DNA from 2 places in the Phascolarctobacterium faecium genome. Region 1 is predicted to be linked to the other one. Evidence: a T-box and tRNA genes for the amino acid it is inferred to sense, from the RefSeq annotation. Region 1 holds a T-box; the other holds one or more tRNA genes.

What was found. The T-box of region 1 lies ahead of leuS (leucine--tRNA ligase). A T-box ahead of a tRNA ligase gene usually reads a tRNA of that ligase, here a tRNA-Leu.
Region 2: it encodes a tRNA-Leu, which carries the amino acid that the T-box ahead of leuS (leucine--tRNA ligase) is inferred to sense. The anticodon was not compared.

The regions. Positions count from the first base shown of each region.
Region 1 covers NZ_AP019004.1:1,136,760-1,141,239, reverse strand. Annotated here, with positions in the region: gene PFJ30894_RS05575 (helix-hairpin-helix domain-containing protein) at 1-55, opposite strand, end outside; gene leuS (leucine--tRNA ligase) at 193-2,685, opposite strand; T-box leader at 2,755-2,960, opposite strand; gene PFJ30894_RS05565 (MFS transporter) at 3,083-4,264, opposite strand.
Region 2 covers NZ_AP019004.1:2,349,480-2,353,959, reverse strand. Annotated here, with positions in the region: gene mutM (DNA-formamidopyrimidine glycosylase) at 1-798, shown strand, start outside; gene coaE (dephospho-CoA kinase) at 807-1,409, shown strand; gene PFJ30894_RS11325 (lytic transglycosylase domain-containing protein) at 1,412-2,017, shown strand; tRNA gene PFJ30894_RS11320 (tRNA-Leu) at 2,073-2,158, shown strand; tRNA gene PFJ30894_RS11315 (tRNA-Leu) at 2,192-2,275, shown strand; gene PFJ30894_RS11310 (sulfite reductase) at 2,415-3,086, shown strand; gene PFJ30894_RS11305 (hypothetical protein) at 3,242-3,736, shown strand; gene PFJ30894_RS11300 (GNAT family N-acetyltransferase) at 3,784-4,350, opposite strand; gene PFJ30894_RS11295 (hypothetical protein) at 4,368-4,480, opposite strand, start outside.

The DNA.
Region 1 (4,480 bases):
AAACTACGGCAGCCCCCAAAGCTGCTACTTTTCCTCTCAGCCCTCGTTCCATCATCGCTATCCAGCCCCTTTAAAACGCAAAAAAGCAGAGTTCCTGAGGTCAACAATAAATTCGTTATACCTTAGGAACTCTGCCATAGCGTCTTTATGATTTGATCTTACTGATCCAGCTATTTAATTTTTTTCTGCGATTTAAGGTCTGGCAACAATATTGACCAAACGTCCGGGTACGCAGACAATCTTCACGATCTTGCCGACATCGACCATAGCAGCGATATGTTCATCCGCCAAAGCCAGTTTTTCCAGTTCTTCCCTGCCGGCTTCCGCAGGTACAACCAAACGGCCTTTGACCTTACCGTTGACTTGCAGCACGATCTCGACATTATCGACCTTCATGGCCTCTGCCTCGGCTTTAGGCCAGCTTTGTGCATGCACGCTGCTGTCAGCGTCGATGACGCCATGCCACAATTCTTCGGTTACGTGCGGTACGAAAGGAGCAAGCAACCGCAGCAAAGCGGAAACGGTTTCATAAACCAGACCGGCATTGTAATTTTTCTGAGCTTCCTTATAAGCATATAAAGCATTGACCAACTCCATCATCGCACTGATTGCAGTATTGAAATTAAACCGCTGCTCGATATCGTCGGTAACTTTTTTGATCGTATTATGCAGCACGCGGCGCAGCTCTTTATCAGCTTCATCCAGTTTTGAAGTATCATAGCCGGTGACCTTTTGGGCCAGCTCACCCTGGAAGTGGCTGACGACACGCCAGACACGGTTGATAAAACGGAAGGAACCCTCCACGCCCTGATCGCTCCATTCCAACTCTCTTTCAGGCGGAGCAGCAAACATAATAAACAGACGAGCAGTATCGGCACCGTATTTGGAAATGATCTCTTCCGGAGAAACGACATTACCTAAAGATTTACTCATTTTCGCACCGTCTTTAATGACCATGCCCTGAGTCAGCAGGTTGGTAAATGGTTCGTCGTATTTTACAAGGCCTGCGTCACGCAATACCTTCATAAAGAAACGTGAATACAGCAAATGCAGGATCGCATGCTCAATACCGCCGATGTACTGATCGACCGGAGCCCAGTAATCAACAGCTTCTTTACTGAATGGAGCAGTATCGTTTTTCGGATCGGTATACCGCAGATAATACCAGGAAGAACACAGGAAAGTGTCCATAGTATCGGTCTCGCGGCGGGCCGGCTTACCGCATTTGGGGCAGGTGCAGTTAACAAAGCTTTCACTGGTTGCCAGCGGTGAAACGCTGCCCGCATCAAACTTGACGTCTTCCGGTAAACGTACCGGCAGCTCTGCTTCCGGCACAAGAACTTCGCCGCAGTCAGGACAGTAAATAATCGGGATCGGAGCCCCCCAATAACGCTGACGGCTGATGAGCCAGTCGCGCAGACGGTAGTTGACATGACGGGAACCAAAGCCCTGTCCTTCCGCATAATCCATAATAGCTTTGATTGCAGCATGCATCTCCATGCCGCTGAACTTGCCGGAATTTACCAGCACGCCCTCTTTTTCTTCATAGGCGGCAGTCATATCTTCAACTTTTAATTCCTGGTCTTTAGGAGTAACGACAACGATCTTATCCAGACCGTATTTATCGGCAAACATCCAGTCGCGCTGATCACCTGTAGGTACACCCATAACAGCTCCGGTGCCATAATCGTACAGGACATAGTTGGTGACCCAGATCTCTACCTGGCGACCATTGAAAGGATTGACAGCATATTTCCCGGTAAAGATACCTTCTTTTTCCGACTCGCTGGAAGTACGTTCAATATCGGACTGGTTGCGCACACGGGCGCAGAAAGCCCTGATCTCGTCTGCCTTCGGATTATCCCGGCACAACTGCTCTACCATTGGATGCTCGGCAGCCAGGACCACGAAGGTAACGCCAAATGCCGTATCCGGACGGGTAGTGTAAACAGGTAGCTTAGCATTGATGCAGGGCACGTCAAAGCTGAATTCCAGACCTTCACTGCGCCCGATCCAGTTTTTCTGCATCGTCTTAACGCGTTCCGGCCAGCCGTTCAAAAGTTTCAAATCATCCAAAAGTTCTTCCGCATAATCGGTAATTTTGAAGAACCATTGTTCCAGATCTTTTTTGACGACCTCATGGTCACAGCGCCAGCAGCGTCCGTCGATAACCTGCTCATTAGCCAAAACAGTGTTGCATTCACCACACCAGTTGACAGCAGATTTTTTCTTGACGGCCAAACCGCGCTTATAAAACAGCTCAAAGAACCACTGGGTCCATTTATAGTAATCTTCCTTACAGGTGGCAACTTCGCGGTCCCAATCATAGGACAATCCCAGTTCCTTCTGCTGACGGGTCATGTTGGCGATATTTTCCATCGTCCATTTAGCAGGGTGGATACCATGTTTGATCGCGGCATTCTCAGCCGGCATACCAAAAGAATCCCAGCCCATCGGATGCAGCACGTTAAAACCGTTCATACTGCGGAAGCGGGCAACTACGTCGCCGATGGAATAATTGCGTACGTGCCCCATATGCAGGTTGCCCGAAGGATACGGGAACATTTCCAGCACATAAGACTTGGGTTTGCCTGCATCAATATCAGTTTTAAATGCCTTGTTATCTTCCCAATATTTCTGCCATTTGCTTTCTATGGCATGGGGAGTATACTTTTCTTCGATCATTCTTCTCATAACCTCCTAAAATTTGCTTACCACCGCAGCGCGGCAAATAAAAAAGTCCCCGGCTGTTAGGCCAGGGACGAAATAGCTTTCGCGGTACCACCCTGATTGCCGAAAAAAAATCTCGGCCACTCAAAACCTGTAACGCCGGTTATGCGTCCGCGCTTTTGACGCGGCTCCTCCGCGGCGAGTTCACCTTGCTCCCGTATTGACTCGCAGCTGCCGTCAACTTTCTGCAACAGGGATCTGTGGTTACTACTCCGCTTCACCGAATTTGTTCATTCTGCAAATACTTTAACCATTATATCACAAATCCGCGGAGTTTCAAGTCTTTTCTTCCCCATCTGCCTAGTACGCGCTGCAGGCGGCTTTTAATGCTCTGCGCTCATCTGGAGCCTGCTTACTCTCCCTCCAGCTTAATAGTATGACGCTGCTGCAACAACAGCCAAAATGCCAGTGTGATCACCAGTACGATGATACCTGACAATGCAAACATATTGGCATAGCCCAATATCCCGGTAATAAACCCCAGCCCCATAGCGCCGACGACGATGCCGACTTCAATAAAAGCAGTAAAAAAACCCAGTGCCGGTCCACGTTCTTCCGGCCGGGTAACATCAACGACCAGTGCAGTAAGCGCCGGCACTAAAGCGCCATATCCCAGTCCGAATAATATTGCGATCAGCCCAAGCGTCCAAACGTTATCCATAATAAAGAAACACATAGCCGCCAGTGCAACCAAAAGTGAAAACGGCAAAATTACCAGACGCCTGTCGACATGATCGGACAGCTTACCGGCAAAGACCCTGCTGCCCATCGTCGCCAAAGCATAGACTACGAAAAAAATACCATAATCACTTATATTCCGCTGCTGCGCATAAATCGGTAAAAAAGTAAGAATCGCGCCATAGACCAGTGATGCACCCAAAAGGCACAGCGAAGACATAAAAATTACCCGCCGCCTGAAAATCGGCAGCAGATCCAGTTTTTGTTCCTGCTCATAAACAGGATTCGTTTCCTTGAGCGGCAGTAACACGAAAAAGCATACTAATGCCGTAACAAAAGTCACGTTGAACAAAAAAGGATAACTTTGTGTATGCTGAAGGATCCAAATGCCTGCTGCTGGAAAAACAGCCATAGAAACCACACTGCAGGTCTGATAAATCCCCAGCACCTCGCCGCGCCTGTCTACCGGCGCATAATCGGCTATATAGGCAGCCGATGCCGCCAGATACATCGCCAGACAAACACCATGCGCAAGCCTGAGTACGACCAGCGGCACCACGCCGGTAACTCTGCCGAACAGCAGAAACAACAGTGCAAAAGAAATCGTACCCAGAAGCATCATACGCTTACGACCCCATTCGTTGGCCAATTTACCCAAATACGGCCGTATAATAAAGGACGACAGGCCGAAAGCGCCACCAACCAGCCCGATATCGGCAGGTGTACCGCCCAACATCTCCACATACTGCGGCAATACCGGAATATACAAATAAAAAGCTCCATAATACAAAAAATTAGCCAGGCAAAACAAAATAAAATTCATTGACCACATACTGAAATCCTGCTGCTTTGTCATAGTTGCCCCTCCCCTGCGTTTTGATACTTTCATTGTATAAAAATGCTGAAAGCGGCAACAGCAACCAGGGATAGAAAGGAAAAAGATTCTCGCATCCTAATTCAGACTTTATATCTATATTAAACGGATTAATCAGACTTTGGCAGTAGACACAGGCATTTATTTTCGCGCTGAGGTCAAACCTGTCAGCAATTCCTTGCATTCCTTCTTAAAATA
Region 2 (4,480 bases), 1.2 Mb from region 1:
CAGGTCAGAAAGACTTTGCTGCCGCATATTAAGGGAAAAACCATTACTAAAGTTGAAGTATATTTGGATAGGCTGGTCAAACATCCATCGTCTGAGCAATTTATCAAAAATCTGACCGGTCGTACGATTGAAGACGTTTGCCGTCGCGGAAAGTATCTGGTGCTGAAAACAGGTGTCAATCAAAAACTTATCGTGCATTTACGTATGACCGGGTCTTTGGTGGCACAGGCTAGTGATTTAGAAGCACCGCCTTATGCCAAGATAAAATTTGAATTGACTGACGGTGTTACTATGTGGTTCTGTGATATAAGAACTTTTGGAACACTGTATTTAGTTACGGATGATGATTGTTACATTGCAGGTTATGAAACCTTGGGGCCTGAACCGCTGACAGTAGGGTTTAATCCTGAATATCTGGCCCCGATAGCTGCTAAAAGCCGCAAGCCAATCAAAACGTTGATTCTTGATCAAACTGTTATTGCCGGACTGGGAAATATTTATGCTGATGAGTGCTTGGCTTTGGCTGGAATTTTGCCTACACGTATAGCTAATACTTTGACGCGTGCGGAAATCGAAGCTGTGCATGAAGCGGCGAACAAAGTGATTGCACAGGGAATTGCCAATCGAGGAACCACTTTTCGTGATTATAAGGATGGCGAAGGTAATAAAGGTGACAATCAAAATCATCTGCTTGTTTATGGACGTGGCGGCGAACCGTGTAAAACCTGCGGTGAGCCTTTAGCCACGACAAAGGTTGGCGGCAGAGGCACTACTTACTGTGCCAAATGCCAGCACTGAGTGAAGTTATGAAAACTATTGGGTTAACAGGTGGTATTGCTTCTGGAAAAAGTACTGTCGCTTCGATTTTACAGAAACTGGGAGCTCATATTTTTGATGCGGATATTGCAAGCCGGCAGGCAGTTGCGCGTGGATCACAGGGGCTGCAACAGGTTGTAGATGTTTTTGGCAGAGATTACCTGACAATTGACGGGGAGTTGGACCGGCAGAAGATTGCACAGCTGGTTTTTGAAAATAAAGCAGCGTTGGGGCAGTTGGAAAGCATAGTTCATACTTATGTGCGCAGTGAAGCAAAAAAATTTTTAGAACAGTGCAGGCTGCAGAATTTATCAGCAGCGGTGCTTGACGTGCCGCTGTTGATCGAATGCGGCTGGTATAAAGAAGTTGATTTAGTGTGGCTGGTTGCAGTTGACGAACAGACTCAGATTGAGCGTGCTATAGCACGCAGCGGAATGTCGCAGCAGGAAGTAGAGGTTCGTATTGCGGCACAAATGACTTTGGCTGCAAAGTGTCAGTATGCGGATTTGATCATTGACAACAGTGGCAGCCTGAAGCAAACTGAGCTGACAGTAAAAAAAGAATGGGAAAAAGTATTACAGATGGAGGATTGAGTTTGGCCAGACGTCGAAAAAAGAAAAACAACAGCCGCAAAATTTGGTTTGTACTGATTTTGCTGTGTGCAGTTTCGTTGTTGGGCTGGAAAATTTGGACGTCTGACGAAGTACAAATGCGGTTTGTTTATATGTGGCCTTATCAAGGCGAGATTTTGGAATACAGCGGGAAAAACAAGATTGATCCTTTTTTAGTGGCGGCAGTCATAAAAAATGAAAGTAATTTTGATCGTAAGGCTGTATCTAAGGTTGGAGCAATCGGACTAATGCAGATTATGCCGGATACCGGGGCATGGATCGCCGAACAGATGGGAATCAAAAATTTTGACCCACTGGATTTATATCGTACAGACGCTAATATCCGTTTAGGATGTTGGTATCTTGGAGAACTGGAATATGAATTTCAGCGGAACTGGGTCTTGATGATGATTGCTTATAATGCCGGTCGTGGCAATACAAAAGCGTGGATGCAGGAAAATAATTGGGATTACGATTTTAATAGAATCGAGGATATTCCCTACAGTGATACACGTGAATATGTGAGGAAAGTTTTGTATGATCGGGATGAGTATTACAAATTATATAAAAACAGGTTAAAAAAGTATTGACGGAGTTGTAATAGTGTGCTATTATATCACTGTTGCTGATTTAGGCAATTGTAATGCGGTAGTGGCGGAACGGCAGACGCGCTAGCCTCAGGAGCTAGTGGGGGCAACCCCGTGGAGGTTCAAATCCTCTCTACCGCACCATTTTTGTCTATAACGGTAATTTTTAACCACAATGCGGTTGTGGCGGAACGGCAGACGCACCATCTTGAGGGGGTGGCGGGGAGACCCGTGTGGGTTCAAATCCCACCAACCGCACCAAATGAGAAGATAAACGCTTCACGAATTTTCGTGAAGCGTTTTTTATTTGTCAGAGCTGCAGAATTTTTTTGTTTTATTTATTGCTTATAATCATATTCGTAGTATGATATGAATATGATTAAGAATGGAGTGAGATAAAATGATTTTTGGTGTATTGCCACAGAAAAAGAATCAGTATGCATTGCGTATTTTAGGAAATTGCGGTGAATTTACTTCTGAGGAGCTTTTGCGGCTGTCAGAATTAACAGCAAAGTTTGGCAATGGTAAGATTACAGCCACCAGCAGAGGAACTTTTGAATTGAATGGTGTCAGTGAGAGTGAGTTGGAGCCTGCGATTGAGGCAGTACAGGCAGCAAAACTTCGGTTAGGTGGAACAGGTGCGACAGTTCGGGCTATTGTGGCATGCAAAGGTACTGACTGCCGTAAAGGTATGTTTGATGTGCATGCTTTTGCCTGCAGACTAGATAAAGAATTTTATGGTATTGATGTACCTAAAAAATTTAAAATCGGTGTCTTTGGCTGTCTTAATAGCCTTGGTAAGGCTATGGCACAGGATATTGGGGTTGTGCCCTCTTTTACAGAACCAGGAAAATTTGAAATATATATTGGTGGATTGTTAGGGAACAGACCTGTCCAGGGAAAGCATATCCCAGTACCTCTAAAGGAAGAGATGGTGGCAGATGCGATAAGATATGTTTTGGATATATATAAGACAAACGGTATTTATCCGCAGCGCCTGCGTACGGTATTAGATGACAAAAAAGAGCTGTGGCAGGAAATTAATTATTATTTTAAAAGCCTGGCAAAATAACAGTTGAATAAAAAGTATGGAAGCTGCTATTTTTAAAATCTTTAAAAATTATCTTTGACGATTAAGTAAGATTATATAACGTCATGTTTTTTCATAAAGTCCTATAATTAGATTCGTAAGCAGTAATGCAAAAAATATTTAAGGAAGTGGACTTTATGAAATTCAAAAATCTTGTATTAACATTAGGTGTATTAATGATGCTGGCCTTTACTTCTATGGCTGCTGCCGCGCATAGTCAGGTAAACCGCAGTATGACAGCTATTAATGCAGCAAAAGCAGAAATACCTGCTGTATGCGAACTGGTTGGTTATAATGTGGACGGTGATACCAGTATCATAACTTTTAAAGACCCTAATACTTTGGAACGTTATGTTGTAGATGTTAATACAGCTACGGCCAAGGTGCAGGAAATCGAAGTAAAAGGTGCTACATTTGTTATGGGCAGTACTATGGTTACTAAAACTCCGGATGATATAGAAAAAATTGTTTTGAAAAATTATCCTAATGCCTATGAAATCGTTATTACTCAAGGGCAGGATGGAAATAATATTTACTATATTGCCGACTTTTTGACTGATAAATTTGATGGAGAATTAAAGTTAGATCCTGTTACCGGTGCTATCTGTGAACGTGAACTGGAATACTTCTAAGCGAAAAATAAAAGGAGTACATCAATTGATGTACTCCTTTTATTTTTTTAGAAAAGTTTTAAAATATCATTGTTGTTAAAAGCGCTGATCGGTTTTAAAGGACGCGGAGAACCGTCAGGCTGCTGCAGCTGTTTGTCCATCCAGATAATATCCAGCCACTGGTCAAATTTATAGCCGGCTTTAGGATGCGGACCAAGATTTCTGAAGCCAAAGGCAGCATGAAAATCGATACTGCGTTGGTTATTAGCAGTAATGCATGCATAAACATTATAAAAACCCTGTTTTTGAAGCAGGTCCAAAAGGCAGCTGTAAAGTTTTTTGCCAATACCGCTGTTTTGGGCTTCTGGAGCCAGATATATTGAAAGATCAGCGTCGTAAAGATAGGCGATGCGTTCCTGATAAGGAGAGCCGTAGGCAAAACCTAAGATTTTGCTGTTTCGTTCATAAACTAGATAAGGGTATTTACTGCTGATGTTTGAAATACGTTCAGTAAATTCTGACAGGGATGGAGGTTCATATTCAAAAGAAATAGTTGTATCCAGAATATAAGGCGTGTAAATATTTAAAATTCCGGTGCTGTCTTTTAATTCAACAAAACGGATCTTTTCCTGCATTTTCAAGCCTCCATGGTCTATTGACGTTCGTTCAAAATGCGTTTAAAGATTGCAAACATGACTTCTGCTACGTCATCATTAAATTTGATTGCTATGGATTCACCGTCTTTTTTTGTAAAATAAATGATAT